4 regions of the Alkaliphilus crotonatoxidans genome follow, and region 2 is predicted to be linked to each of the others. Evidence: riboswitches for the same ligand, from Rfam matches in the RefSeq annotation. Region 2 holds a riboswitch; each other region holds the start of a gene.
What was found. A riboswitch is a leader RNA that binds a small molecule or an ion and turns the genes downstream of it on or off. The one in region 2 is predicted to bind S-adenosylmethionine.
Positions count from the first base shown of each region.

Region 1: linked by a shared signal. The riboswitch ahead of ACYQ1I_RS05095 (MetQ/NlpA family ABC transporter substrate-binding protein) and the one ahead of metK (methionine adenosyltransferase) in region 2 are both predicted to bind S-adenosylmethionine.
Region 3: linked by a shared signal. The riboswitch ahead of metF (methylenetetrahydrofolate reductase [NAD(P)H]) and the one ahead of metK (methionine adenosyltransferase) in region 2 are both predicted to bind S-adenosylmethionine.
Region 4: linked by a shared signal. The riboswitch ahead of ACYQ1I_RS05275 (pyridoxal phosphate-dependent aminotransferase) and the one ahead of metK (methionine adenosyltransferase) in region 2 are both predicted to bind S-adenosylmethionine.

Region 1 is NZ_BAAHXS010000004.1:529,566-537,401, forward strand. It holds gene ACYQ1I_RS05070 (NAD(P)H-hydrate dehydratase) at 1-761, opposite strand, end outside; gene ACYQ1I_RS05075 (SEC-C metal-binding domain-containing protein) at 803-1,300, opposite strand; gene ACYQ1I_RS05080 (class II SORL domain-containing protein) at 1,553-1,927, shown strand; gene ACYQ1I_RS05085 (methionine ABC transporter permease) at 2,001-2,672, opposite strand; gene ACYQ1I_RS05090 (methionine ABC transporter ATP-binding protein) at 2,674-3,684, opposite strand; gene ACYQ1I_RS05095 (MetQ/NlpA family ABC transporter substrate-binding protein) at 3,713-4,525, opposite strand; SAM riboswitch class I at 4,673-4,782, opposite strand; gene ACYQ1I_RS05100 (helix-turn-helix transcriptional regulator) at 4,901-5,116, opposite strand; gene ACYQ1I_RS05105 (MATE family efflux transporter) at 5,382-6,734, opposite strand; gene ACYQ1I_RS05110 (MarR family winged helix-turn-helix transcriptional regulator) at 6,889-7,335, opposite strand; gene ACYQ1I_RS05115 (hypothetical protein) at 7,543-7,836, shown strand, end outside.
Region 2 is NZ_BAAHXS010000004.1:1,176,565-1,184,400, reverse strand. It holds gene ACYQ1I_RS08145 (ComF family protein) at 1-207, opposite strand, end outside; gene recD2 (SF1B family DNA helicase RecD2) at 297-2,537, opposite strand; gene metK (methionine adenosyltransferase) at 2,646-3,836, opposite strand; SAM riboswitch class I at 4,020-4,116, opposite strand; gene ACYQ1I_RS08130 (COG2426 family protein) at 4,237-4,704, opposite strand; gene ACYQ1I_RS08125 (hypothetical protein) at 4,907-5,065, shown strand; gene ACYQ1I_RS08120 (GerMN domain-containing protein) at 5,745-6,302, opposite strand; gene ACYQ1I_RS08115 (sensor histidine kinase) at 6,391-7,800, opposite strand; gene ACYQ1I_RS08110 (response regulator transcription factor) at 7,807-7,836, opposite strand, start outside.
Region 3 is NZ_BAAHXS010000006.1:579,590-587,425, reverse strand. It holds gene ACYQ1I_RS14835 (alkaline phosphatase) at 1-684, shown strand, start outside; gene ACYQ1I_RS14830 (YibE/F family protein) at 833-1,999, shown strand; gene ACYQ1I_RS14825 (homocysteine S-methyltransferase family protein) at 2,065-4,434, opposite strand; gene ACYQ1I_RS14820 (methionine synthase) at 4,415-5,095, opposite strand; gene metF (methylenetetrahydrofolate reductase [NAD(P)H]) at 5,123-5,980, opposite strand; SAM riboswitch class I at 6,117-6,228, opposite strand; gene ACYQ1I_RS14810 (hypothetical protein) at 6,358-6,492, opposite strand; gene ACYQ1I_RS14805 (polysaccharide biosynthesis protein) at 6,492-7,532, opposite strand; gene ACYQ1I_RS14800 (PPC domain-containing DNA-binding protein) at 7,738-7,836, opposite strand, start outside.
Region 4 is NZ_BAAHXS010000004.1:577,340-585,175, reverse strand. It holds gene ACYQ1I_RS05295 (YjiH family protein) at 1-856, opposite strand, end outside; gene ACYQ1I_RS05290 (glycerophosphodiester phosphodiesterase family protein) at 1,063-1,866, opposite strand; gene ACYQ1I_RS05285 (hypothetical protein) at 2,372-2,725, shown strand; gene ACYQ1I_RS05280 (superoxide dismutase) at 2,804-3,415, opposite strand; SAM riboswitch class I at 3,570-3,669, shown strand; SAM riboswitch class I at 3,753-3,856, shown strand; gene ACYQ1I_RS05275 (pyridoxal phosphate-dependent aminotransferase) at 3,940-5,127, shown strand; gene larAH10 (NPN-dependent 2-hydroxyacid racemase, LarAH10 family) at 5,129-6,412, shown strand; gene ACYQ1I_RS05265 (branched-chain amino acid aminotransferase) at 6,471-7,490, opposite strand.

The DNA of each region.
Region 1 (7,836 bases), 650 kb from region 2:
TCATGCTGATAGGTAAACTGGTCAATGGCTTCTCTGGGTATGCCTATATCCTTTACCACCAGCCTGCCCCCGAAGGCGGCCCCAGGATACATGATGTTTCCCAGCTTTGGAAGCTGAAAGGTAACGGTTTTTTCTGCTCTGACGGCCACCTCTTGTATTTGTCCATCCGCTGCCCTGACTCCCGAAGGAATGTCTACAGAAACTACAGGCTTTCCCGAAGCATTCATTATCTCAATCAATTGTTTCAGTACTGGCTTAAGGCCCCCCTTTAAGCCTGTCCCCAGGAGGGCATCCACCAGCAGACTGCTCTGTTTCAGTTTATTAATCATTTCAGGCCATTGAGTGTCCTGGCTTATAACGGTAATAGCGATGGGAAGCTGTTTTATTATCTCTAAATGGACCTTGGCATCTCCCTTAATGGTATCCAGTGGAACACTGCAAATCACCTCTACCTTGTAGCCCCGATTATACAGCTCCCTGCCGATGACAAAGCCGTCACCACCGTTGTTGCCACCACCACATAAAATAATAACGGGCCCCTTTTCTTTATGGGTTTTTACTATTTCCTCTACTACTACTAGTCCCGCCCGCTCCATCAATAGTATACCGGGCATTTGATAAACCTCCATGGCAAGTCTGTCCAGCTGCTTCATTTCTTCTTCCTTCAATACATATTGCTTCACTGCCGTCACCCCCGCCTTCTTAATTAAACCCACCATAATTAATTTTACTCTGACTAACAATATTTTACACTTAATCAAGATAAAATAAAACTGTTGAGGCTCCCCCAACAGCTTTCATTTTATCGACCGCAGCATTTTTTATATTTTTTACCGCTTCCACAGGTACAGGGGTCATTTCTTCCTATCTTTTCACCCTTTACCACCGTTTTTGAGCTGCTATATTCCTTTTTAATTTCCCTTCTTCTTTCTTCGGTTAAGATTTCATTCCACTGTGGCAAGGTATATAGCCATTCTGCCTGGGCCGCCAGCATATTGTAATATAGCTTTTCATAATCTATGTTGAGTTCAATGGCTGTATCTTCGGTAAGGGCCTCTAAATCCAGGGGACTTACCAGGCTGTCATTAATTCCGTCAAGGAAGCCCATAAAATAAACTATCGTTACCTCAAATCGCTCCGCCAGTTCCTTTAGGGTTCCTTCGGTTTTAATATCCCGATAGGTTAAAAGGGCCTCGTAAATACCCTTTTCAATATCACAATATTCCTTCCAAAAAGCCTGGGTAGAAGCCTCATCCTTCTCTGTAAAGGCTAATTCTTTCCACTCTTCATGTATACTCATCTTAACGACTCCTCTTCACTGTTATTTTCCCCAATATTATAATATAAACCCTGGTATGATGCAATCCTATTATGTACCTAATCTTTCCTTTTTTATATTAAGTTCACCACTAATAACCCTGCCTTAAATAAGCACAAAATCCTACTGTAGCCGCAAATATTTAAGTCAGGAAAAAAGTTGTTATATTTTTTGTTTTTTGGTTATAAATAGACTTGTAAGCCATTTTGTTATATTATAAAAGGAGGTCTTGTCATGAAAAGCTTAGGCGAATTTTTACAAACTGGTGATTGGAAAGGGGAAAAGCACGTTCCAGTTATTCACGCCCCTGAAAGGGTTCAGGCGGACGAAAAATTTGAATTAAAGGTGTCAATTGGTGATGCCATTGGACACCCCAACACCCTTGAGCATTACATTGCCTGGTTCAAGGTATTTTTCCACCCAGAAGGTGCCAAATTTCCTGTTGAAATTGCCAGCTTCCAATTTTCTGCCCACGGAGAGGGTGACAGCTTTACCGAGCCCGTTGGTTTAACGACTGTGAAATTAAAAAAATCTGGTACCTTCCATGCCGTCAGCTACTGTAATATCCACGGCCTGTGGGAAAATACCAAGGAAATCATTGTAGAATAATTACTAAATAGCAAAAGCCAGCCACCCCAGCTTTATACTGTAGGTGACTGGCTTTTTCATGAGTATTAAAGTATTAATCCCTTTTCAGCTTTGCAGCCAGTCGGTTACCAAAGGATTGTATTCCCTGAATCAATATAATTAAAATGATTACAGTGGTATACATGACGTCAACCTCATAACGAAGGTGCCCAAAGCGGTAGGCCAGATCCCCCAGTCCTCCGGCCCCCACCAGCCCTGCCATGGCGGTGGCACCAATTAAACCAATGACGGCAATGGTTAGGCCTAGAACAATAGAGGGCCTTGCCTCCCTTATCATCACATGCCAGATGATATCCTTGGTCTTGATCCCCATGGCCTCATAGGCCTCTAAAACTCCCTTATCTACCTCTAACAGGGCCGATTCCATCAATCGGGCAATATAGGGAGCCGTATAGACCACCAGGGGCACAATTACCCCCTTTACCCCAATGGAGGTACCTACCAATAGCTTTGTAAAGGGTATAATAAAGAACAGTAATATAATAAAGGGCAGTGAACGTATTACATTAATAACTGTGTTTAAAGTCAGGGCAATAGTCTTGTTTTCCAGCCGTTTCCCCTTTCTGGTAAGCACCAGCAGCACCCCAAGGGGCAGGCCGATCAGCACTGAAAACAACATGGCAATGAGAACCATTTGAAAGGTTTCTACGGTGGCCTTCCCGATCACCGCACCCCATCGATCATAAAACAGTGTAATTTTATCCATGTCAGCGCACCTCCTCTACTTTAATGCCGCCCCTTTTAAGATGGTCGACTGCTTTTCTAACTTCCCCTTCATTTCCCTCTAGCTTGACAATAAGCCTTCCATATTGGGAATCCTTCAATTGAAGAATGTTACCCGACAATATATTGGGAAAGACTTCGTATTGTTTGGCAACCTGGGCCAGAACAGGCTGCTCGGCGGCATTTCCCACAAAGGACAATAATACAGTTAACCCGTCGGCTTGCTCTTGGGCCAGGGCTTCCTTAGACAAAAATTCCGGGAACAGGCTATTGATGAACTTTTTAGTGGTTGGGTGCCTGGGGTCTCCGTAGATATCTAACACCTTTCCTTCCTCCACCACGACACCTTTTTCCATCACCGCCAACCGGTCACAAACCTTCTGTATCACATTCATTTCATGGGTAATCAATAGGATGGTGATACCAAACTGGCGGTTGATTTTTAACAGCAGCTCCAGGATGGATTCTGTGGTTTCGGGATCAAGGGCACTGGTGGCTTCATCACTCAATAATATTTCGGGCTCATGGGAAAGGGCCCGGGCAATGGCTACCCGTTGTTTTTGACCCCCAGAAAGCTGCGACGGGTAAGCATCTTTTTTCCCTTCAAGGCCCACTACTGATAAATACTTCATTACCCGTTTATCGATTTCTTCCCTTGGTACATCGGTCAATCTAAGGGGAATGGCAATGTTATCGTAGACACTGGCGGTCTTTAGCAGGTTAAAGTGCTGAAATATCATTCCTATCTTCCGACGTACCTCCCGGAGCTTCGCCGGAGCCAGGTTGGTAATGGGTACACCCTCTATATAGACCTCACCGGCGGTGGGCTTTTCCAGCAGGTTAACGCATCGAATCAAGGTACTTTTCCCTGCACCACTATGGCCGATAATTCCATAAATTTCCCCTTTTTGAACCTCCAATGACACATGATCCACTGCCTTCAGCTCCCCCCCTGGGGTAGGAAAAGCCTTTACGATATTCTCTAATTTGATCAAGGTGTATCAATCCTTTCCTTTAGGCCATTTACCAGGCAGGTACAACAGAGCCCTCAAACTGAACCTCAATAAATTCCTTTACTTCGTCAGATTGATAATATTGAAGCAGGGTTTTAATCACTTCATCGTCCTTGTTCTCTGTTCTTACAGCAACAATATTCACCCAGGGGGAATCATTTGGCTCAATATAAATCGAATCTGTTGTTGGTACAAAGCCATGTTCAATGGCAAAATTACTATTTATGGCCGCCGCCGCCAGTTCATTTAATTGTCTTGGAATTTGCGAGGCCTCCAGCTCTATAAAATCTAAACCACGGGGGTTTTCTGTAATATCATTGACCGTTGCGGCAACCCCAACACCTTCCTTCAGTTTAATCAGGCCTGCGCTTTCAAATAATATTAAAGCCCTGGCACCATTGGTTGGGTCATTGGGCAGCCCCACCTTGTCGCCTTCCTTTAATTCAGAAACATCCTTTATTTTATCTGAGTAGATTCCCATGGGGAAATTAACGGTATACCCAACCTCAATCAGGTCTAGGCCACGATCTTCCTTAAATTTATCTAAATAGGGCTTATGCTGAAAAATGTTAACATCCAGTTCTCCCTCTGACAGGGCGATATTGGGCATAACATACTCCGTAAATACCTTAAGCTCTATTTTAAGGCCATCTGCGGCGGCCAGCTCCTTAACCTTTTCCATAATCTGCTCGTGGGGGCCAGCGCTTACACCAATAACCAGCTTTTCTGTACTAAGGGGCTTACTATCTGCTGTTTTGCTACCGCAGCCCACCAGGGAAACTAATAAAAAGACCGTTAAACCTAAGATTACCATTTTTTTCATTTCAATCTCTCCTTTACTTTAATTAGCTAATTGATTATTGTTCTAAAGCATTTTAATTGAACTAATATACGATTGTCCTGTCCCCCCTTTTTTGAACAATAAAAAAACTCTCTGAAAAGACAGAGAGACAAAATTAAAATATTGGCTCTCTTATCTTTCGAAACATTTGTTTCGCAGGAATTAGCACCTTTACTTAATTACTTAAGTACGGTTGCCGGGTTTCATCGGGCCAGTCCCTCCACCTCTCTGGATAAGAGTTGTTATTATTCGATTATGATAATTGTATACTTAAAACATATACGTATTGTATTATATTTAATATACTTAGTCAATAACATTTTTATGTTATTTTTCTTTTAACAACCTCCCTTAGCATTAAATTCGTTCTCCGTTGTCATAGATAAAAAACCCCTCAAACCGACATCCCAACAGCTGGGCAATTCGCTGAAGCTCCTTTTCTGAAAAGTTATCACGAGATAATTTGTTTGAAAGATTTTGACTGGAGGTATTCAGTAAGTTTGCCAGCTCGGTTATGGTTATTTTTTCTCTTTTAATTAGTATACGCAATTTCTCTCCCATGGTTAACGACATTAATTTTCACCACCTTACTGCCATTTCTAGCAAACATTCATCTAGCTTACGAAATTTTCTTATTGATTCTACTATATCCTTTTAGATGAAAGGCTACAATAGGCGCATGAAACCATTTCGTTTAGTTTCGACAAAATAATCCTTGACAACCATCGAGGAATGGATTAAGTGCCCCCTGGTGAAGCCTTTGTCCGCTAAAAATACAGAAGGTGATTATTAAGTTTTAGGGTTAGAAAGGGTATGTTTCAAGGTGCGAGAAGCTCTGTTAATAAGAATACTTTTCGCTAACAGAAATACGCTGCCACTTTTTGGTTCGGTATTCTGCATAGGAAATAATCAAGTTTACGAGCCAACCAACAGGAACTGCATACCACACCATGGCGATACCAAAACGGGGTGCCATGATCACTGCAACGCTAACACGAACAGTCAGGTTCGCCAAGTTGGCAATAGTGAACATTTTCATGTCGCCGGCACCTCGCAATATGCCATCGGTAACCATCTTTAGCCCAATTAAAATAAAAAACCAACCCATAAATTTTAGAAAATTTGTTCCTGTCTGAAGGGCAAGCTGAGTACCGTCACTTCCTAAAAACAGAGAGATAATGGGACGATAAAAGCTTTCTAGGATAATGCAAATTAAAACTGCAAAAAACGCAACGATGCAGCTCCCCATTTGAAGGCCTTGATGCACCCGTTTATCGTTTCCTGCCCCCATGTTTTGCGCTGTATAGGCTGAAATAGCATTTCCCATTGCCGCCATTGGTACAATACAGATGCTTTCTACACGCATGGCAGCTGAAAAGCCTGCCAGCATTTCCTTACCAAAGCTATTGACAACAGACTGAACAAGCATCATACCAATGGAAACCGTTGACTGCTGCAAAATTGAAGGAAATGCGATATTCGTCATGTTTTTTAATTCTTTCCAGTTTAAAAGCTGCAATTTTTTGATGGGATACGCCTTCATTTCCCTACTGAATAATACAAAGGAGATGATTGCAGATATGCCTTGGGCTATTAAGGTTGCCCAGGCCACACCCGCTACCCCCATATGCATAGAACGTACCATGTAAACGTCCAGAACAACGTTCAATACAGATGAAAAAATCAGCAGGTATAGAGGAATACGGGAGCGGCCAATGGCATTGAACATGGCGGAAAGTACATTATACATAAACAGGAAGGGAAGCCCCAGGAAATAGATGGCCAGATATTCCGTTGCCATATCTAAAATGCTTTCCGGCGTATTTAGAAGCCGCATAATCTGTTCTCCGGCAAAAAATCCAATAATACCCAAAATAATACTCATGACGAGGAAGGAAAGTAGGGCGGTGTAGACCGATTCCTTCATTCGCTTGTATTCCCTTGCTCCGAAATAACGGCTGACTATTACCGAAGCCCCTACACCGCCTCCGATGGCAATACATATAAACACGTTTGTTAAAGAGTAAGAAGCCCCTACGGCGGCCAGGGCATCTTCGCTGACAAAACGGCCTACTAATACAGAGTCAGCCATCGTATAGAATTGTTGAAATAGATTACCAATAATCATTGGAATTGCAAAAACTAATAAAGCCTTCAGTGGTTTTTCATTTATTAAGTATTCTTTGTTCATGATAATCCTCTTTTCGATGCTAGTCCCCATCGCAAAATTCCAGTTATCCCCAGTTAGATTTCCACAGGAAATAACTCAACGCATCACTGCGATAAGGTAGTAGTAGTTTAGTAATAATAAAAATGTATATATGCTATACATTATGGATAAAAAATTATCCTCCCTTCAAGGATGCTTGAAAGCGAAGAAGAAAATGGTGTAAAAACTCTAGTTGTTCTTCCCTCGCCTCAGTCAGAATCTTAGAGATTAAGGCAGTAAACTCTTCATGGGCATTTTTATGGTTGTATGAAGCAACCTTTCCCTTTTCGGTTAACCGCAAGACAACCTTTCGATCATTACCAAGACAGGCTTCCTTGACAATCATTTCCTTTCGTTCCAGCCGCTTTGCCGTTTGAGAGGCGGCCCCTCGGGTGACACCCATCATTCGGGCAATTCCAGAAATATGCATACCAGGATTTTCTTCGATACATTGTAGCATATGGATTTCTGAATGATAAAGTTCAACGTCGGTGCCAAAGTTCCGTGCCTGGCTGTCTTTTTCATAAAATTCGCTAATTACATTGATCAAAAGTTCACAGATTTTTATCATATTCTTTTCCATAAGGATATTGTATAGCTAATATACATTATTGTCAATCAATGGCTATCTGTTAAGAAGCCCGTTGCTGAGAATCAGGCTTTTTTCATATAATTTTAAAGTAATTATTTTTAATCTGATAATAAATACCCCTATCGTTGTTAATAATAAATGTACTATCTGTACAATTTGTACATATTATGTTAATATGGAGGTGAAAGGAGAATGTCTATGTTAATTGAACGAAATTTATCAGATGCAAGAAAAACTTTTTCATCTTTGTATGATGAAGTTTTTAATGCTTTTAAGCCTACTATTATTAATCGTAAGAAAACCGAGGAAGTTCTTTTACTACGACTAGATATGCAAAAAATAATACTCTCTCATTTTTCATTAAAACCCGAGATTATTGTTGAGGACGATGGTTCCACTACCTTAATTATTGATAAACTAGAAATCTATGCAAATGCCAATACCCAGGAAGAAGCTATTAATGAGCTAATTATTGATTTAAAGCAGTATGCA
Region 2 (7,836 bases):
CCGCATTGATTCAGTGCCCAATAAAACCCCAGATTGTATCCATCTGCCTTGAGGAACAAAGGGAAGCTGATCTCGGCAGCCAGTGCATATATAGGAGCGATCTTTTTCTGTTAGGGAGTTCTTACAGATAATACACTCTGTTTTGGGCGGAAAGATTAAATCTCCAAGGGCTTCAGCATAGGATTGAATATATTTTCTATATTTCATAGCTCACCTGTTTCTTTAATCATATTGAATCCTGTCTTTTAATTCAACATTTTTTTGACTATTTCCTGCCGGAAAAGGAATATTTAAGACTATATTCCCCCCTGTTGAAATTCAAAAAAACCTTTCATCCGTTGCCCAAGGCCTGAATATCGCTGAATAATTCTGTCATTTTTCACCATTTGATTCAGGTAGGCCTCTGTACCTACCATCACCACTAAATTTCTAGCCCTGGTTACGGCGGTGTAAAGGAGATTTTTTGTCAATAGCATCGGCGGCCCCCAGGTTATGGGCATTACCACTACGGGGAACTCACTTCCCTGGCTCTTATGTACCGTCACGCAATAGGCCAGCTCCAGCTCATCCAATTGATTAAACTCATAATTAACCAGACGATTTTCGTCAAAGAGTACGGAGAGCTGCTGCTGCTGGAAGTCAATGGCGTGGACTGAGCCAATGTCGCCATTAAAAACCCCCTCCCCCCGTTCATCTTGTCCCTGGGAATCGATGATAATCCATTGTAGAGAATAATTATTTTTGATTTGCATGACCTTGTCTCCAACTCGATACAGCTTTCCGCCATATTCCTTTTCAGCCTTCCATTTTTCCGGTGGGTTTAAGGATTGCTGCAGGGCTTTGTTCAGATTGATCATACCCACCTCACCCTTTTTCATGGGCGACAGCACCTGAATATCCTTCAAGGGATCAAAGCCATAATGCCTTGGCAGCCGTTCCTTTACCAGCTGAACCAGTGTTTGTAAAAGGACTTCTTTATTATTTCGGCCAATAAAATAGAAATCTTTATCCTTTACATTACATTGGGGAGGATCGCCCTGGTTAATGCGATGGGCATTAACGACAATCATGCTTTCCCGGGCTTGTCTAAAAATTTCTGTCAACCGGACCACCTGAATAATCTTACTTTCGATTATGTCCCTTAATACATTGCCCGCCCCCACAGAGGGAAGCTGATCAACGTCTCCTACCAAAATTAGGCGAGTTCCCGGCCGGATAGCCTTTAACAGGCTATGCATCAATAAAATATCTACCATGGACATTTCATCAACAATAATGACATCGGCCTCAAGGGGGTCCTCCTCATTTTTTTGAAAGCTCATTTCCTGTTCTTCATCGCCATACCCTATTTCCAACAATCTATGAATGGTTTTGGCCTCTTTTCCCGTGGCCTCTGTCATTCTTTTGGCAGCCCTTCCCGTAGGGGCCGCCAGCAGTATTTTTAACTGCAGCTTTTCAAAAATCCGAATTAGCGTATTAATCGTGGTGGTCTTGCCGGTACCAGGCCCTCCGGTGATGACTGTAATGCCGTTTTGTATCGATTGCTTAATGGCTTCTTTTTGATTGGAAGCCAAAAGAATTTCCTCCTCCTTTTCTATTTTATGTAGCTCCTCATCAATATTTAAGCTGGAGGACTGGAAATTAACCTGGGCAAGCTCAATCAGTTTTTTGCATGTATAGGTCTCTGCATAGTAATAGACCATCGAGTAGATATGAAAGGTTTCGCCATTCCTTTCAAGATGAATCTTTTGTTCCAGGGTTAGATGCTGTATGGCATCCTCCACCGATTGAGGGCTTACTCCCACCAGGTCAGTCGTCCTATGGACCAAGTCTGCCCAGGGGGCATAGGTGTGCCCCTCGGTGTGAAAGCTGTTCAACAGATATTTGGTTGCTGCTAAAATACGATATTTTGAATCAAGGGGAATTCCCATGGTCTGGGCAATATGATCTGCCTTTTTAAAACCAATTCCAGTTACATCCTCTGCTAATCGATAAGGGTTTTCCTGAATCAAGGGGATTGTTTTTTCTCCATATTTTTTATAAATTTTGATGGCATAGTTGGGGGTAATACCATATTGAGAAAGAAATAATATAATCTCCCTCAGCTCCCGCTGCTCTCGAAAGGCCTCAGCAATGGAACCGGCCTTTGCTTCTCCAATTCCCGGCACCTCCTTTAGACGATGGGGCTCAGCCTGTAAAATATCAAAGGTTTCCAAACCAAAATAATCTACAATTCTCCTGGCCATCTTTTCTCCGATTCCATGGATCATACCAGATGATAAATAGCTGATCATCCCCTCTATGGTGGAGGGCTTCACCGGCTTATATTCCTGCACCTCCAGCTGTCTGCCATAGCTGGGGTGCATGGTCCACCTACCCTTTACAATGAGGTCCTCCCCTTCCCGGAGGGCAGGCAGGATTCCAACGACGGTGATATCCTCTTCCGCCGCAGACAAAATCCCTACCGTATACCCATTGGATTCATTTTGATATATCACTTCAACTAGTTTTCCTTCTACCTCTATCAGGGTTCTCACCTCTTAAGCAATTGTTAATAGTAATATTATACCATAAAAGTTAGCTGAACATAATAAAGACCCTATTCCATCACGAATAGGGTCTTTATAAATCATCCAAGGGATATCTTATTGTCCCAGGGCCTCTCTTCTAAGAATTTCTGCCTTGTCAGTTTTTTCCCAGGGTAGGGCCAAATCGGTTCTTCCAAAGTGTCCGTAGGCTGCAATTTGTTTATAAATTGGCCTTCTCAAATCTAAGTCTCGAATAATGGCCGCTGGTCTTAAATCAAAGTGTTTCCTCACCAGTTCAACCAGCAATCCCTCATCCACCTTTCCTGTACCAAAGGTTTCTACCAATACCGATACAGGCTGGGCCACCCCAATGGCATAGGCCAGTTCAATTTCACATTTATCGGCAAGGCCTGCAGCCACGATATTTTTTGCTACATACCTGGCAGCATAGGCAGCAGAACGATCCACCTTTGTTGGGTCCTTCCCAGAAAAGGCACCGCCGCCATGACGGGCATAGCCGCCATAGGTGTCAACAATAATCTTTCTACCGGTTAACCCGGCATCACCCTGGGGTCCACCGATTACAAACCGGCCCGTCGGGTTAATATAATACTTGGTATTTTCGTCCAGCAAACCAGCCGGCACCACCTGATTGATCACATGCTTGATTAAATCCCTTTCGATGGTTTCCTGGTCTACCTCAGGGCCATGCTGGGTGGAAATAACAATTGTGTCAATACGCAGGGGCTTATCGCCATCATACTCTACAGTCACCTGGGTTTTTCCATCAGGTCTTAAATAATCAAGGGTACCATCCTTGCGTACATCAGAAAGTCGCTTTGAAAGCTTATGGGCCAAGGAAATTGGTAAAGGCATCAATTCAGGTGTTTCATTGCAGGCAAAGCCAAACATAATCCCTTGATCACCAGCACCGATGGCCTCCAGTTCATCTACCATTTGCCCCTTTTTTCTCTCTAACGCCTCATCAACCCCCATGGCAATATCAGAGGACTGCTCGTCAATGGCTGTTAAAACGGCGCAGGTATCGCAGTCAAAGCCAAACTTTGCACGGGTATAGCCAATTTCTTCAATTGTCTTTCTAACTACCTTTGGAATATCAACGTAGCAATCGGTGGTGATTTCACCGGCCACCAGAACCAATCCAGTGGTAACAGTGGTTTCACAAGCAACTCTGGCCTTTGGGTCCTTTTCAAATATTGCATCTAATACTGCATCAGAAATTTGGTCACAGATCTTATCTGGATGTCCTTCTGTCACTGACTCTGAAGTAAATAGTCTTCGTGCCATTAAAAATTACCTCCCTTTTCCTAATGTTATCAGGCTATCTGTATAATCGAGCTTCCTGAGCGTGAAGGTTTTCTGTACTAATATACCCATCCATGCCAGGAAAATATGCTGATCTGAAATAGGAATAATTGATTGCAATAAAAAAACCTCTTTCAAGAAGAGGCATATCAACTATATATGCTTACCTCATCTTTCAGAATCAGAATCTGTGGGAATTAGCACCGTACGCTACGGTTGCCGGGTATCATCGGGCCCTTCCCTCCACCACTCTTGATAAGGCATCAAGATTTTTATTTAATTGAATTACTAACTCATAATATCATTGAGTTGTATATCTGTCAACATATTTTTTACTAATATGAAACTTTTAAAAAAGCTTGTATTTTCATCTAACCTGCTTCTAAATACTTGTAATAACATAGCTCAAGGTAAACATAATGCTGCCCGCTACGACGGTGCCCAGGGCGATGGCCGGAAAGGCTATTTTGATAGGAATATTAAATATTGTGGCGGCCAGGCACCCTGACCATACCCCGGTGGTTGGTAATGGGATAGCAACAAACAATACCAGGCCCAGGGCACTGTAACGTTTAATTTTATCGCTTTTCTTAATGGTCCTTCGTAAAATTCGGTTCACCAGATTTTTAAAGGGCTTTAAATCTCTAAAGAATAATACAACAGGCTTTAGAAAAAATAACAGAAAAGGTACAGGAATTAAGCTGCCCAGAACCCCCAATAATGTTGCATGTAAAGGATGCATTCCTAAGGAAACCCCCAGTGGGATCGCTCCCCTCAGCTCTGCCAAGGGCATGGCGGCAACCAGCAGCACCATCAGTTCTCGGGTTATCACCTCAAATATTTTTCCCATCAGTTCACCTCAATTCTTCTGTATTACCATTATATCATATATTTTGAAAAAGATTCCTTAGAGGATGGTCTGTTATTTTTAGGAATTTTGTATAATTTTAACTTAAATCTATTGTTTATTAAATGTAATCATTGGTATAATAACATTACATTTAGCTGCATGTTTTCTTTAGACAGCACTTATTGGTTAAGGGGGGCAGAGTATGGATAAAGTGAAGATGCTAAAAAACGAGATTGAATCTTTAAAAGCTCATCTGCGACACCTTATGGAGGAGAAAGCCGACAAACAGAAAATCTTAAAGCTTAATGGCCAGATAGACGACTTAATTAACCAGTTCCACGAATTAAGTAAGAAATCATAGTAAAAACAAAACCTTCGGATGTTCACTTCACACTGAAGGTTTTTTTTTGACCGATCATTAGGTTGATCAAAGGAATACTGAGACTCGACAGGGCCTTTGTGATATATACTCCCTTACCTGACCAAAGCCACGTATTGTTCTGCTCATCTTATGATAGCAGACTTAAAAGGGTGAATCAATGGACAGGGGCTTTTTTTCTGCAAAAAACTATAGGCCCTGATTATCAGGCCTATAGAAGGAGGAGGGGGAATAGAATATATTTCAATATTGAGGGTCTTTCTGCTTTTCATCTCGTCCGTTAAAATCCAGTAAAATATAAAGAGCAATTAAAAATACAATAAAAATTATTTTCATTTATACCACCACCGAAATTTTTCCAAGACTATAATTAGAGTCTACCATAGTTTACAAGAAAAAACTGCTTTGTAATACACTTTTAACATAAGTGAAAAATATGTAATATTCACTTAGCACACCATTGCAATTCCCTATTAGTTGATTTCTTCACAAAACCAATAACAGTTTTTTTCTCTTCCCCCTTATGATAATATGATTGGGTCGTTTACCAAAATCTTCTCATTTATGTTAAAGCTTGTAAAGGGGTCTCTGGTACTAAATGACAAAATCTTCGAAAAAATTTACATAAAAAAATCAGCGAAGGTCTTCGCTGATTTTTTTCTTAGTATCCTATATCCTTTCTGGTTAAGGGTTCCTGAATAAAATAATGAGACATCAGGGTTTCCCTTACACTTCCGTCTACATAAATCTGAACCTGTTCAATACCTTCCAGCTCTGTTAAAGAAAGAATCATCTGGGTCAAAATCGAGGTTTCCTGCAGAGAACCTCCATGGAGTTTATCTCCGGCTAAATTAACATAGGCTGTATTTTCAGCAGTTTCAACACTTAAAACCTTGATTTCTTCTAGGGACGTTGTGATTCCCTCCTCCTGGGGCTGCTTTTGGAGCTCTGCTAAAACCACTTCCTCCAAGGGTTTTTCCCCCACCAGCACTTCTCTCTTGACGGCAATAGCCTTTTCTAGACTTTCATCACCAGTGGCAATATATTCTTCATTCATATAATACAGGGTTACCTCAACCTTTTCCCCCTCTGGCTTGGGATCAATAATAATATCTTGATCCTTGTCAGGGTCCTGGGGTGTTTCTACCGGCTGCCTGCCGCAGGCTGCCAATGATAAAGCCATAATTGCTATCAATAGTATGGTTATTGTTCTTTTCATTTTTTTCTCTCCCTTCCAGACTAATTGCTGCTTTGTAATAACATTATACTCAATATTTATGAAGGGCCGCTGAAGATTTGTAAAGATTCTATGAAGGAAGGCTAAAGGAACCTTTAGGAATGTGGATTGAAAAAATCGTTCCTTCTCCAGACTCGCTCTCAACACTGATTTTCCAGTGATGTACATCAAGTATTCTCTTGACCAGAGAAAGTCCAATGCCTGCTCCCCCTGTATCTCTGGAGCGGGAAACATCGGATCTATAAAATTTTTCGAAAATTGCCTCTCGATCTTCCCTACTTATTCCAACACCATTATCGGCGATCATTAAATGAAGACCATCTCGATTGATTTTATGAGAGATCCTTACAATTTGATGGGCCTTTGATATATCTCGATATTTGATGGCATTATCCATCAGATTGATAAAAACCTCCTGTATTCGATTGGGATCACACTGAACATAAACTGATTGAGGTAGGTCTATCGTGACGGCTACTGCGGTTTGTTGAATCAGCGGCCTTAAAATTTTTACTGTATCGGCCAATAAAAGATTTATATCTATTTCTTTAACTTTGATTCCCTGCTCCTCTAGCTTTGTCATGGTCAATAGGGATTGAATCAAGCTTGTTAACCGATCAATTTCTGAATCCATATCCTGTAAATATTCTCGATAAATAGCCAAATCATCTTCACCATAAAGTAAGGAATCAATTAGGGCCTTCATGGAAGCCAAAGGAGTCTTTAATTCATGGGACACATCGCCTATAAATTGGGTTCTACCCTGATCTATACGATATAGCTCCTGGCTCATTTGATTAAAATTATCTGCCAGTCTTCCCAATTCGTCCTTTGATTTGATTTGTACGGTTTCTCCCAATTGTCCCTGACCAATCCTTTTAGCCGCCTTGGAAAGGGCCGCAATAGGAGCCGCCATTCGACTACTGGCTATAAAGGCTGCCAGCCCCCCCACCAGGGCAGCAGTAAATGAAACCAAATTAAGCTGTCTTCTAAAATCCCTTACCTGTTGATAAAGATCCGTAACGGCAGTGGAGATCAATACAATTCCCACCACCTGCCTTTCCCCTTCAATGGTTCTAAAGATTGGTACAGCCACCTGCAGGATGTCTTCCTGCCGTTCATAATAGCCTAGGGATTCTTGCCCATCCAGGGCTTCCCTTACTTCTTTATTGTTTATCGTCTCCCAATCCAACAGATTATAGCTATCTACCAGCACACTTCTCTGGTCATTTACAATTAGAATTCTGCCTTCTATGGACGACCCGTATTGCTTGGTAATTCTTTTTAGATATACCAGGTCGTTGATGTGGTCTCGACTTAAATTCCCAATAATATTGGCGGTTTTCAAAGTGTTCACCTGAACCTCATTAAATACGGATCGGCTCATATTTTGAACGGCCATGTAATTCACCAGCACTAAAGGAATAAGAATTAAGAGGGTATAGATGACTGTTAGCTTATTTCTGATTGAAAAGAACATGCTTAATCAATCCTTTCTAAAGTAATAGCCTACCCC
Region 3 (7,836 bases), on a different contig from region 2:
GTTGAAGGGGGAAAAATTGACTGGGCTGGCCATGCCAACGATGCTCCTGCGGTTATCCACGATACAATCGCCTTTGCAGACGCAGTAGAGGCTGCAATTGATTTTTATCATAAACACCCTGACGAAACCTTGATTGTGGTCACCGGTGACCACGAAACCGGAGGGATGACCATTGGCTTTGCCGGAACTGGCTATTCAACATTCTTTGATAAGATTCAAAGGGCGACCACATCATCAGATGAAGCCTTTAGGCACCACGTTCTGAATCCCTATAAAGAAAATCATACAATTGATACTGCCCAGGTGTCTGATTTAGCCGGGGAAATTAAGGCCGGCTTTGGCTTGTTATTCCCCGATGATAAAGATGCTGAAAAATATCCTGAAATGGTTTTAACACCATCTGAAATTCAAAAGCTGGAAGATGCCTTAAAGCAAAGTATGACCCCTGCCGAGGAAAGGGCCAATACGGAAGAGGAGCAATTATTATATGGTGGTTATGAACCCTTCTGCATTACCATTACTCATATATTAAACCATAAAGCCGGTATCAGCTTTACCTCCTACGCCCATACCGGTCTGCCTGCTCCGGTATTTGCCATTGGAAAGGGCCACGAGCTGTTCAACGGATTCTATGATAATACTGATATATATCATAAAATGGCTGCTATTTTAAATGTCAAATAATTTGTAAAGGCTAATAGCTGTATTAAAATTGAGCGAGTTGCCAGCCTCGCTCAATTTACTTTTATAAATAGCTTGTTCAATATTAAATTCTGTCATTTAAATAAGCTTATTATCATAGAAAATTAAGAAAAGGATGGTGTAAAAACAGATGAGGGAAGCTAAAAAGAGAAACTTCATTTTTATTGGATGCAGCCTTTTTATGATTATCTTCTTACTTTTTCTTCCTACTGGTTTTGTGGTAAACGAATATCCCAACAGCAGCCGTGTACAGTTGGAAATACTGGAGGTTAATAATGATGGTATTCACTATGCAGGCGGCATGATTCTTCAAGGGGAGCAGTTATGCAGGGTCAGGATATTAAATGGTAAATTTAAAGGAGTAGAAAAACCAGCAGTAAATCACTTTATCGGAAAACTAGAAATGGATAAAATCTTTGAAAAGGGAGACAAAGCGCTGGGGGTAATCGATTATTTAGAAGATGAAGTCACCCATATTACTTTAATAGACCATTATCGATTGGATTTAGAGATCATTTTATTTGGCGGATTCATGCTATTACTAATTATTTTCGCAAAATGGGTTGGTGTTAAGGCACTGCTGTCTTTTGTGTTAACGATACTGGTAATCTGGAAACTACTAATTCCTATGCTGTTAAAGGGCTATCATGCCATTATTGTGTCAATGATAATTATTGTTTTTCTGACAGTGATCATTATTACCTTGGTGGCAGGCATTAGCCGTCGAGCCTTTGTTGCCATAATGGGTTCATTTCTGGGTACCTTCTTAACCTGTGTACTAGCCCTGGTATTTGGGAAATTTTTTAAAATCCATGGGGCCATTCTTCCCTTTTCAGAAACCTTATTATATTCGGGATATGCCCATTTAAATCTCACCGATATTTTTATTTCCAGTATATTCATCGCCTCCGCCGGAGCCTTAATGGATGTAGCCATGGATATTTCCACTGCAATTCACGAAATGGTTCAAAATAACCCAGATATCACAAGAAGCCAAGCGATTCAATCGGGCTTTGAAATTGGCAGAGCAGTGATTGGAACCATGACCACCACCCTGCTATTGGCCTATTCAGGCGGATACATTGCACTATTGATGGTTTTTATGGCCCAGGGAACACCAGTTATTAATATTTTAAATCTCCGTTACGTCGCCGGCGAAATTCTTCATACGATAGTAGGCAGCTTTGGACTGGTGACAGTGGCCCCCTTTACGGCCATTTTAGCCGGAATTGAATTTACCAGACCCGCCTACATTAAAAAAATAAAGCAAAACCTAGCTGAAGAAAAATCCTTCTGACAAGGAATGATCCCCATTCCTGTCAGTAAGGATTTTTAACAGCTAAAGTTCCCTGGTTCGGGCTTTTATTCTTTCCCCTCAGTCAGCAGCCTTCTGGCAAAGCGGATTCCTGCCTGACCATCCACCGCATAATAGTCCGCTCCAATCATTTCTGCATATCGAGGGTTCAAAACGGCTCCCCCCACCATAATTTTACACTCAGGCACCTCCCCCTTGATTAGCTCGATGGTTCGCTGCATGTTTTTTACGGTGGTTGTCATTAGCGCACTCAACCCCACCAATCGGACCCCATGCTCCTTTACGGCGGCCAATATGACCTCTGGAGCTACGTCCTTTCCTAGATCAAGAATGTTGTAGCCGTAATTTTCCAATAGCATTTTGGCTATATTTTTTCCAATATCATGGATGTCTCCCTGGACAGTGGCTAAAATAATCTTTTCATTTTGCAGAACTGAGGTGTTTTTTGAAGAAGCACCCTTAATAACCTCAAGCCCTGCCTTTACTGCCTCGGCCGCCCTTAAAAGCTGGGGCAGAAAGAGAATTCCTCCCTCGTAGGCCTCCCCCACCTGATCAAGGGCCGGTATAAAAAATTGATTGATAATTGCCAGCCCATCCATTTCTTTTAATAGCAGCCTGACGGTATCAGCCACAGCTCCCTTTCTGCCCTCTACAATCATGGCCTTTAAATCATTATTTTCATGAGGCATGACCCCTTGACCAGGTTGAATGCCCTGGAAATCTCTGATAAAGTCCTTGGCCTCCTGATCCTCCCCCTTTAAAACCCGATGGGCCTTTACCGTATTCATCATCTCTTCAGAAAGGGGATCAAGTATTGGTACATCCAGCCCTGCCATTAGGGCACCGGCTAAAAAGGTTCTGTTGATTAATGACCGATTGGGTAAGCCAAAGGAAACGTTGCTGACCCCCAGGGTAGTTTTTAATCCCAGTCGTTCCTTAACCAGAGACACGGCCTTTAATGTTTCCATGACAATAGATTGCTGAGCCGAAACGGTCATCACCAGGCAGTCTATAATCAAATCCTCCTTTGGAATTCCATAGGCCATGGCTCCTTTCATGATCTTTTCTGCAATGGCCACTCTTCCTTCGGCGGTTTCCGGAATTCCCCCTTCATCCAGGGTAAGGGCCACTAAAACTGCCCCATACTTTTTGGCCAGGGGGAAAACCTGCTCCATACTAGATTCCTTTCCATTGACTGAATTTATAATTGGCTTTCCGTTGTAGCACCTGAGGGCCCCTTCAAGGGCCTTGATATTTACGCTGTCAATTTGAAGCGGTGTATCTACCACTGTTTGAATAGTAGTAACGGCTTCCTTCAATACCCTTTCCTCATTGATTTCCGGCAATCCAACATTAACATCTAATATGTGGGCCCCCGCCCGGGTTTGTTCTATGGCTTCGGTTAAAAGCACCTCCAAGTCATTTTGACGCAGGGCTTCCTTTAGTTGTTTTTTTCCCGTCGGATTAATTCGTTCCCCTGTTATTGTTGTTTTCCCGTCAAGTATGACTGTTTTGGTGCCCGAGGTGCAACAGGTAACGATTTTTGTCTCGCAGGGTTGAAACTGAAATCTGTCTATTTGCTGCTGTAGGGCCCTTATATGGTCTGGTGTGGTGCCGCAGCAGCCGCCCAAAATTTTTACGCCCAGCTTAGCCAATTGCCTGCCGTATTCTCCAAAGGCTGCTGGCTCCACCGGAAAAACGGTTTTACCCTGTACCAAAGTGGGCAGCCCTGCATTGGGTTGTACGATTACCGGTACTTTGGCGTATTTTAACACGTCAGGTAATAATGGCAGAATTTCTTTAGGCCCAAGGGAGCAATTAATTCCCAGGGCATCTGCCCCCAGTCCCTGTAGCACCTGGGTAGCTGTAATGGCATCGGTTCCCACAAAGGTTCTTCCGTCCCCCTGGAAGGTCATAGTACAGAATACGGGTAAATCACTATTTTCCTTAACTGCCAGCAGAGCCGCCTTGGCCTCATATAAATCGGAGAGGGTTTCAATTATAATACAATCCACCCCGGCCTTAACGCCAGCCATCACCTGTCTTTTAAAAATCTCATAGGCCCTTTGAAAGCTGATTTCACCAAGGGGAGCCAGCATTTGACCCAGGGGGCCAATATCCTGTGCCACATAGGGGGCCTTGGCTTCTCTAGCAAGCCTTACCCCGGCTTCGATAATTGCCTCAAGGCTATGGGAGCTTTTTCCCAGCTTCAATTCATTGGCTTGAAAGGTATTGGTGGTTATGATTTGAGCCCCTGCCTTTACATAGCTTTGATGAATTTCTCGGATCAATTCTGGCTTCTCAAGATTTAACAGCTCCGGCAGGGCACCGACTTCAAGACCTGCCCTTTGAAGCATGGTGCCCATGGCCCCATCAAACAAAATCATTTTATTTTGTTCATTTATCAAATTCCGCACAGGCAGAACCTCCTTTTCTATAGCTGCAATGTTGATATTGTAGACAGCCTTCACAGCCAGCAACCTTTTTGGTGGGGTCTTTACTAATACCGATACAGGCTGTAACTGATTTTCTGGGTACTAGAAAATGATGGTCTGTCACTGTCAAACCAATTTTTTTATCAGCCTCCAACAGCTTTATTAGCTCTGGCTGCAGTTCAACCGAAAGGTCGCCATAGCCCGGACTGAATCGCCCCGTCAGATAGCTGCCAGGGGCGGCTCCATTTTTTATGACGGATTCTGCATGATCACAGAGTACCTCAATGGCTTCAGAAGCGCAGGCATCCAGTATCACCGCCCGGGTCATATCGGTATGCTGGTATCTTTTTATTTTCAAGTCAACCCCTACCCCCAGGGTAGCCGCCATCATAACGCATTGGCTACAGCCCTTGAGGTGTGAGGCAATGGCTGCGCCCTTAAGAATAAGCCGTGTATTCACCAGTTTAATCCCATCATTTTGGTGTTGAATTTGAAATGTTTGATATACATAGAAGGCCTTTGTAGCTTGCTCCATTTCTTCCATACAGCTATCGATCATTTGAGTCAGCTCCCGGTCAAGGGCCTGATCACGATAACCAAGGTATCTTAATACTTCTGATTTTCTTAGCTTAATTTTCTTCAACCCTCTTTCCCAAAGTCTATATGCTTGCTATATATTTAATTGAGCCATAATTTCCCTGGCAATTTCCGGCTTATTCATTGTATAGAGATGGATTCCATCTACACCATTTTTAATTAAATCTGAAACCTGCTGAGCCGCATATTCAATTCCTTTTTTTCTAAGGGTATCGGGCTGATGCTCATATCGTGCCAACAGCTTAATTACCCTGGCTGGTAAGGAGGCGCCACAAAGAAAAATCATTTTTTCAATTTGCTTTTTATTTAAAATAGGCATAATTCCGGCGGATATTTTACAATGAATCCCCTGCCCCCTCAATTGCTCTAAAAACCGATAAAATAGCTGGTTTTCGAAAAATAACTGGCTAATCAAAAATTCAACCCCTGCCTCTACCTTATCTTTGAGGCAGTCAATATCCTGATTGATGTCATCACATTCTATGTGACCTTCTGGATAAGCAGCTCCCCCTATTGAAAAATTTCCATATGCCTTTACATCCTTTACTAGATCTATTGCATATTGGTAGTCTTTAACCGGCCTTCCCTCACCGCTGATAGGCATATCTCCCCGCAGGGCCAGTAGATTTTCTATTCCTTTTTCCTGTAGCTGATCCAGCTTTCTTTTAATGGTTCCCTTTTCAGAATTGACACAGGTGAGATGAGCCAATGCCTCTATTCCATATTGATTTTTAATTAAGGATGCTATTTCAAGGGTTTGATTTCCTCCATTTCCCCCTGCTCCATAGGTTACACTGATAAAATCTGGCCCTAATTCCGTTAATCCCTCTATGGTTTTATAAATTGTGCCTATATCGTGATTTTTTTTTGGAGGAAAGACCTCAAAGGAAATAACTGGTTTCTTTTCATTGTATATATTGGCTATTTTCAATTCAATACCTCCCTATCATTTTCAACACGGTATTTTTATTTCCTGTCTTATGATCGATGGTTTTTAATTGTATAAAAAAACCACCTCTTTAGATAAGAAGCGGCAGCATGCTTTTATATATGCCTTTTACACAATCTCCTTATCTTTCAGCCATGGGCTGCAGGAATTAGCACATTTCCAGCCTGTCATAACAGGTTGGCTGTTGCCGGGTTTCATTGGGCCAGTCCCTCCACCGCTCTGGATAAGATTATTTTATTTATCGGTCAAAACAAATTACCTTCAATTGATTAGACCATTGAGTTATTCTGTAATAAAAACCCCCTTAATCAAAATATAAGCTTCCAGATCAATGCTATAAAAATTATTGTTATAGTGTATCATAGTTCTTTACAATTGTAAATACTGTTTTTATATAATTCTGACAATATCCCTGTCAAAAGAGAGGTCGACAGACGGGGAATCCCCTGGGGAATTCTTCCCCGTTCTATCGTTTCAGCTGTTGTTAATATCATTATTTTTCTTTTACCCCTGACATTCTCTTATATTCCTTTAGCTCTTCTTTAATATAGGGCAGCTTTAATAGTATTTTTTTGATTTGACTGACCGATAAGCGGGGAGCATTAAAGGAGTTATAGCCTGCCTCCAGGGAGTCGGAGAGGGTTCCTTGTACGTCATCATTATTACCATAATTCAAATCTCGATCATCGGGCTTTATTATATAATAATTTTTTAATTCTTCTGCCCTGGCCATTTCCTCGTGGGTTACCAGGGTTTCGTGATACTTTTCTCCATGTCGAATTCCTATAATCTTTGTGGCGGCCTCAATCTTAAAGATTTCCTTTATTGCTTGTGCCAAATCTGCTACAGTGGCGGCAGGGGATCTGAGTACAAAGATTTCTCCGTTATGGCCATATTTAAAGGCATGAATGACCAAATTAATTGCATCATCCATTGACATGAGGAATCTTGTCATCTGGGGATTGGTAATGGTTAGACATTCTCCCTGCTTGATTTGTTCCACCAGTCGGGGAACAATAGAGCCCCTGGTGGCCAAAACATTACCGTACCGTACGCAGCTAAGAAGCGTTCCCTTATTTAAATTCCTTGATTTAGCAATGATCAGCTTTTCCATCAGGGCCTTGGATTGCCCCATAGCATTAATTGGATATACTGCCTTGTCTGTACTGAGGCCTATTACCTTTTTTACACCGTTTTCTATGGCAGCTTCCAATACATTGTTTGTTCCTATGATATTGGTTTTTACCGCCTCCATTGGATTAAACTCACAGGAGGGCACCTGCTTTAAAGCAGCTGCGTTAAAGATGTAGTCTACACCCTTTGTTGCCTGATAAATGCTATTATAATCTCTAATATCACCAATGTAAAATTTGATTTTATCACTTTGATATCGAATTCTCATATCGCTTTGCTTCTTTTCGTCACGGCTAAAGATTCTAATTTCTTTGATACTGGATTTTAGAAATCTATTTAATACTGCATTACCAAAGGAGCCTGTTCCACCGGTAATGAGAAGGGTTTTTCCTGCAAACATTCTGATCCCTCCAAGTAATTGTTCTATCTTCTCTTTGATCCCCTACCCTATTTTATGAAAACAATTTCTAGCTTTCCTCCTTCCGATACCTGTATGATCTATTGAGTCTACTGTCTATTTGTATTTTATGAAGCCTGGAGGGAAAGGTACCTATTGGGCATAAAAAAACCCCCGGATTTATTTTTTATCCAGGGGATAACAAAGATTAAAATTGATATAGGTTTAAACCAACTTCATTACTAAAGGCCCGGTTAACGGTTCCTTCGATTGCCTCCACTAAAAGTTCACCAGTAGCACTGATTAC
Region 4 (7,836 bases), 600 kb from region 2:
AATAACCCTTGGGTATTTCCTCATTGGTTCCTTTGGCAGCCTCCTGAAAATAGGTATCAGGCTTTTTAGAAAGGGGAGGAATTCGGGGAGTAATAATGGCGGCCACAAAGCCTGCAAAGGTAACGGTTAAATAAAAGGGAAGGAATAAATGCCCTAAATTCACCTGTGAAATGACCACAAGACTAAAGGTAATTGATACAGCTGAAAAGGTGGTACCAATAACAGCCGCTTCCCTCTTGGTATAGTATCCCTCTTCGTATTGCTTGCTGGTTAACAGTACCCCAATGGTACCATCTCCAAGCCAGGAGGCAATACAGTCAATTGATGACCGGCCTGGGAGCTTAAAGATAGGTCGCATGAACTTGGTTAATAGGGTACCGACAAATTCCAATAGACCGAAATTCAGAAGCAAGGGCAAAAATAATCCTGCAAATAAAAATACTGAAAACAAAACCGGCAATAAATCAAACAGCAGCATACCACCGGTATCACCAGACCATATCCACTCTGGCCCAATCTGCAAAAGGGTTGAAATGGCAAATATACCACCAATTAGCCTCGAGATAAACCAAAGGGGGCCCACGTTAAACAGCGTACTAAAAAAGCTGCTATTTATTATAAAGGCCGGCTTAAATAACTTTGTCAGCACCGTTCCTACTAAAGTAATGGTGATTAATACCACTGTAAGGGTGGGAAGCACCTCAGAAAAATTATCTAAAATAAAGTTAGATAGTAGTGCAATAGGAATAGTGATCTCACCATTAATAGAGATAGGCACCATAAATAACATGACCCCGATTAAAGAGGGGAGTATAAATTTCAGTAATCCACCCGATGAAATATTATTTTTGGTCATGAAAACACTCCTTATACTAGTATCCTGCGTCATTTAAATGATCAGAGATAATCCGTTAATTTAGTTGACGCAGGGCATTGTGTAATATTTATGCAATGATATTAATTTTAATACTAAATGCATAAATATTCAATAGCTTTCATACACCAATCTTCTCAAAAATCATTAATTTTTTGTAATGCTTTTATATGTAAGTAAAGAAAGCATTACTGTGCAATCCAATATTTAGGTTGAAAGTAGTCGGTATAAATTCCGTAAACCCCCAAGTCCCTTAGGGATTCATAAGCCCATAGGTCGTTAACTGTATGAACATAGGTGGGAATTCCCAGTTCATTAAGGGCCTGGGGCAGCGTAGAAAGATCCCGCTCTAGGGGAATGGTCAGAGCAAAAAGGGGATTGTTCACTGCGAAGCTGATAACCTCTTCTTCAGTGGTATTCATACGGTACAAGGTTAAAATGATATTTTCATAGCCAAAGTTTTTCACCCTGCTATACTCATCAAAGCTATAAATCTGAGGAATCACCTGCTTAGCCATTTCAGGGTAATAATGTTTTATCCAAGCCAGGGTACGGGCATTATCTTCCTTAACATCTGTAATAATAAATGCATCGGGGTGCCTTTCAAGCCATGCCGATAAATCAGCTAAGCTCATGGGAGTAAGGCCAAAAAGGGTAGGCATGGTTTTAAATTCCTCCAGCGAAAGAACGCCTCTGGCGCCGGGGAAAATACGACTGACCATTTGTCCCCAGTCATGAATCAAAACGGGCTGTCCATCCCTTGTCCAATTAAAATCCAGCTCAATTAACCGAAATCCATTTTTGTAGGCAGTATCCAGGGCCTCCAGAGAATTGGTGTAACGAAAGCCGTAGATTGCGCCTCCGGCATGAGCCACCAGGGGCTGAGGTTCAGGAACAAGGGGAGCTTGATAGGTATTGCTTTCCTGAGAAAAGACCATCTGGGGCAAGGCCACCAGCATGACAACCAATAAAACTAAAACCTTTTTTTTCATTTTAAAATGCCTCCATATTATGTTTAATATACATTTAGTATAAGGGTTTAAAAAGGAAATGACAATGGAAGAGCCAACGGGCTAAAGGGTAGAATTAATAGCTTTAAGTATAAGCGATAATAATCCTATGCTTCCTAAAATATAAATGAGATAACCTTTTTTATTACCCTTCGCTATTACTTCTTTAGTCGCTATTAGGAATAAAATTAGAATTAAAAAAATAAAGCCTAGGTTAAAAAAAATATCTATGTCTCTGTAAACAAGATATAGAAAATTAAAAATGATGGTACCCATTAAAAAAACTTTATCTAATATGGTGTACAACTTTGAATCCTTATTTCTTAAAACCAGCAAGCTTCACATCTCCTCCAATAACATTTATAAAAACACTTTTTTATTATAGCATATGAAATTTATGATGTGGAAGTTGAGCTATTAATAATTATATAATACAATATTTCCATAGTGCAGGAAATAATAGAGGGTTTATTAGGAGAAAAAACAAATGATGAAAAAAATTTTTATCTATATTAGTGCAATAATGATGATCGTATTTTTAATATACTTTTATCGCCAGGCTTCCTATAGTAGCATCATTACTTCAGGATTCATCATAGAAAAATCAACAGATGGAGACGTGAATTACATAGATCTAAAAAAAGTAGGAGAAACAAAGGAAGAGTTTGTTATTGACAGAATTATAGTAAAAGAAAAAAATACATGGAATTTAATAGATGTAAACAAGGCTTATTGGATTGTTTATTTTAGCAGAAACGGGAAAGATTTTCAATTAGAGGAAATTCAAGTTAATGAAGAATTTGAGCATATTTTTAAAGAAGAGTTTGGTATTGCTGATTAGGTATTAATAAAAAAATTGAAGGACTATCGAGTCCTTCAATTTTAAGTGATGAGGTAAAACTATAAGGAGCAAAAGCATCTATTTTAATTGCTGATACCTTTCGTTGACATAATTCCAGTTAACCACATTCCACCAGGCGCTAATGTAGTCGGGTCTTCGGTTTTGGTAGTTAAGGTAATAAGCATGCTCCCAAACATCAAGGCCTAGTAAAATGCGCTTTCCTTCCATTATCGGGCTATCTTGATTGGGGCTGGAAACCACCTCTAATTTTCCAGAAGCATTGATAATCAGCCAGGCCCAGCCGCTGCCGAAACGGGTGGCTGCTGCCTTGTTGAAAAGCTCCTTAAACTGATCAAAGCTGCCAAAGGTCTGATTAATTTCTTCCAACAGCTGGCCCTTTGGTAAGCCGCCTCCATGGGGGCCCATCACCTTCCAGAAAAGGTTATGGTTATAATAGCCACCGCCGTTATTCCTTACGGCCTGCTGAATTTCCTTGGGAAGCTGATCAAGGGATTGAAGCAGTTCCTCGATGTCCTTTCCCTGAAGCTCGGGGTAAGGCTCAAGGGCGGCATTTAAGTTGTTAATATAGGCCTGATGATGCTTAGTATGGTGAATTTCCATGGTGGCCGCATCAATGTGGGGCTCCAGGCTATCATAGGCATAATCTAATTGTGGTAATTTATAAGTCATTGAAATTCCTCCTTAAAATCTTTTCCGTATTTGAATCTACTGGTAATATACCCTTGGTTTATAATAATAATCATTATCAATTAAAATTTATTTTTAAATTTTTCTATTGACATCAATGGGTGAATCAAATATAATTATCAAATAAATCGAATAACTCTTATCAAGAGAGGTGGAGGGAAGGGCCCAATGAAACCCAGCAACCGGTATCGTACCAGGTGCTAATTCCTGCAGTCATAATGGCTGAAAGATAAGGGAGGAAACTGTTAACAGGCCTCTTTTATAAGGGGCTTTATTTTATTAAAGTATAAAAGTATTTCTTGAAAACACAATTAAATAGCTCTTATCAAGAGAGGTGGAGGGAAAGGCCCGATGAAGCCCAGCAACCAGCACAGCCAGTGCCAGGTGCTAATTCCTGCAGTCGTTGAGACTGAAAGATAAGAGGCCTAATTATTTTTAAGCCCCTTGATCTTTTAAGGGGCTTTTTTTCTTATAGATCAAATATATATCAAGAAAGGAAGATTGACATGGCTGAAATCAGCAGTCGCTTAAGCTATTTCACAGATTCAATTATCAGAAGAATGACCAGAATCGCCAATTCCTACGGAGCAATTAATCTTTCCCAGGGGTTTCCTGACTTTGATCCGCCCCGTGAATTGATAGAGGCCCTGAAAGAGGCTGCTGAGAAGGGGCCCCATCAATACGAAATTACCTGGGGCTCCCAGGCCTTTCGGGAGGCGTTGGCACAGAAACAATCTAAGCTGATGGGGATTGAAATTAATCCCCAAACAGATATCGTAGTTACCTGTGGCAGCACCGAGGCCATGATGGTGGCCGTAATGACCCTGTGTAACCCCAATGACAAGGTCATCGTTTTTTCACCATTTTACGAAAACTATGCTGCCGATGCAATTTTATGCGGGGCAGAGCCCATCTATGTTCCTTTAAAGCCACCCCACTTTACCTTTGATCGAAATGAGCTGAGAAATGCCTTTCAACAGGGGGTTAAGGCCCTTATCCTTTGTAATCCCTCTAACCCCACGGGTAAGGTCTTCACCCTTGAAGAATTGGAGTATATAGCCAGCCTGGCAGAAGAATTCGATACCTTTGTAATTGTTGATGAAGTTTATGAGCATATTGTCATGGAGCCCCACCGACATATCTATTTTGCAGCACTGCCGGGTATGTATGAAAGAACGGTGTCCTGTAGCTCACTTTCTAAAACCTATTCTATTACCGGCTGGCGGCTGGGGTATTTGATTGCTCCCGATCACATTACCGAGGGGGCAAGGAAGGTTCACGATTTTCTCACGGTAGGGGCCTCGGCTCCTCTACAGCAGGCAGCCCTGGCAGGGCTGAGGCTCCCCGATGAGTACTATGCATCACTACGGGCAAGCTACAAAGAAAAACGGGATCTTTTTCTAAAGGGGCTAGATGAAGCGGGCCTTCGCTACACCACGCCCCAGGGGGCCTATTATGTGATGGTGGACATTTCAGAGTTTACCCAGGATGATGATGTGGAATTTTGTGAATGGATGGCCCGGGAGGTGGGGGTTGCGGCTGTACCGGGCTCCAGCTTCTTCAAGGAGGATATACGTCATTTAATTCGGTTTCATTATGCTAAAAAAAATGAGACCCTACTGGCGGCCATTGAACGTCTGAAGCTGTTAAGGGAAAAGGCAGGGCTTAAGTATCGTAATCAGGAGGTGATTTAATATGCGGCAGTATCATTTCAAGTACGGAAGTCGTCAGTGGGAGGTTGCCCTTAAGGAGGAAAACATTATTAATATCTTGACTCCAAAGGACTCTAGCCCCATAGATAAGATAGAAGAAAAGATTAGAGAAAGGCTTGATCGGCCAATAGGAACCGGCCCCCTTAGGGAGCTTGTCAAGGCTAAGGATAAAATAGTAATTATTGTCAGCGATATTACTCGGCTTTGGATTAAAACCGCCGTATTCCTGCCGGTTATTGTGGCATATCTCAATGAATTGGGAATAGAAGATGAGGATATCACCGTCATCATTGCCCTAGGTTCCCATAGACCCTCAACTGAGGAAGAAAAAAGGGCCATTGTGGGTGATGGCATCTATGAAAGAATTGAAATCATTGATCATAATTGTAATGATGAAGACCAACTATGCTATTTAGGGGAATCGAGCCGAGGCACCCCTATTTATATTAATAAAAAAGTCGTAAAGGCCGATCGGGTAATTTTAACAGGGGGGATTGTCTTTCATCTCTTCGCTGGCTTTGGCGGCGGTGCTAAGGGTATCGTCCCCGGTGTGGCGGGAATACAAACAATTCAGCAAAACCATAGACTGACCTTCCTGCCTGGGGAAGGAACCGGGCTGAACTCCAATGCTTGCTCCAATAAAATTGAAGGAAATCCCATGCGTGAAGATATTACGGAAATATGCCGGAGGGTGGCCCCGGATTTCCTCTTTAATGCGGTATTAGATGCCAACGGCCGCTTCATTGATTTTGCTGTGGGGGATTTTGAACAGGCATGGCTGAAGGGCTGTGAAACCATTCGGCAGCTCTACGGAATCAATATAAAGGAGAAGGCAGATATCATTATTGCCTCTGCCGGGGGGTATCCGAAGGATATTAATTTATACCAAACCGTCAAGACCATGGATAACTGTATTTACGGCGGTAAAGAAAACAGTGTGATGATACTGCTTTCAGAATGCAGAGACGGCCTGGGGGCAGCCGAATTTATGGAGTGGTTTCAATACCAAACCCTCGATGAAATGGAATCTGCCTTAAAAAAGCATTTTACAGTACCAGGTTACGCTGCCTATAAAACGGCCTATGCCGCCAAGTATCGGAAAGTCATTCTAATTTCCTCCCTGCCAAAAGATACCGTCAAGGAACTGGGAATGATTCCGGCCCAAGACCTTAATGAGGCCCTTGACCTGGCATATCGGTTTAGTCCGCCCAACCCTAAAATTTCACTAATGCCCTATGGAGGAAATACCCTGCCGATTTTTGAATAAAATAATACCCCGGTCTAAGGCTAACGGCCAGACCGGGGTTTAAATTGGCTAAATTTAATTAAAATTCCACAATCCATCCCTCTGGGGCTTCAACCTCACCGAATTGAATACCGCAAAGAGTATCGTAAAGCTTTTTGGTAATAGGCCCTACCTCTGTTTCACTATGGAATACATGAAGTTTGCCCTTGTATTCAATACCACCAATGGGAGTAATTACTGCCGCTGTGCCGCAGGCACCGGCTTCTTTAAATTCGTCCAGCTTGTCGACGTACACATCCCTTTCTTCGACCTCCATGCCCATGTATTCCTTTGCCAGGTGCATAAGAGAATACTTTGTAATACTTGGCAGAATTGAAGGAGATTTAGGGGTAACAAATTTATTATCATGGGTAATACCAAAGAAATTAGCTGCTCCCACCTCTTCAATTTTAGTATGGGTCATAGGGTCAAGGTAAATACAATCAGCAAAGCCCTTTTTCACAGCCAGCTCATGGGGATACAGGCTGCCGGCGTAGTTTCCTCCCACCTTGGCCGCTCCGGTACCGAATGGTGCTGCCCGGTCATAGTCAGAAATAATAAAGTTTACAGGAGCCATACCGCCCTTAAAGTAAGGACCTACGGGTACGCAGAATATACAGAATAGAAACTCAGGCGCTGGCTTTACACCAAGATTGTCCCCTACCCCAATCACAAAGGGTCTTAAATACAATGTTGCGCCGGTACCATAGGGAGGAACATAGGCTTCGTTTGCCTTTACAACTTGAATACAGGCATCAATAAATTTATCTTCTGGTACTTCAGGCATCATGATTCGTCTACAGCTATTATTTAAACGCTTGGCATTTTGATCAGGTCTAAATAACTGAATTTTTCCGTCCTGACGGCGATAGGCCTTCAAACCTTCAAAGCATTGTTGTCCATAATGTAATGCTGTTGAGGCCTCACTAATTGTAAGGGTGTTGTCCTCCACAAGGGAGCCCTCATCCCATTGCCCATCCTTCCATTTTGAAACGTAGCGTAAATCAGTCTTCATGTAGCCGAATCCTAATTTGCTCCAATCAATGCTAACAGTTTTCATCGAATCCCTCCACTAATAAAATTCTAAAAAGCTGCAACCAGGGGAATGAAAAGGTTTTCATAACCCTATTCACTACTTTATACATTTATTATAGCATAAATTTCATAAAATCAATTAAAATTAGCTGTAAACCACTATATTCGTAAAATTTTAAATATTATAGAGTATATACAGTATTATATATTTTTATCATTCAATCATTGTTGGAAAAGATTAATAAATGATAAATTTCAACAGAGCCCTTGTAAAATTTTTGTTAATTCAATAAAATAGAGGTTAAGCATAATGGTGTCATAGCCAACCAGCTTATGGTCTATTTAGTTGTAAAAAAGAAAGGGTGACCAAT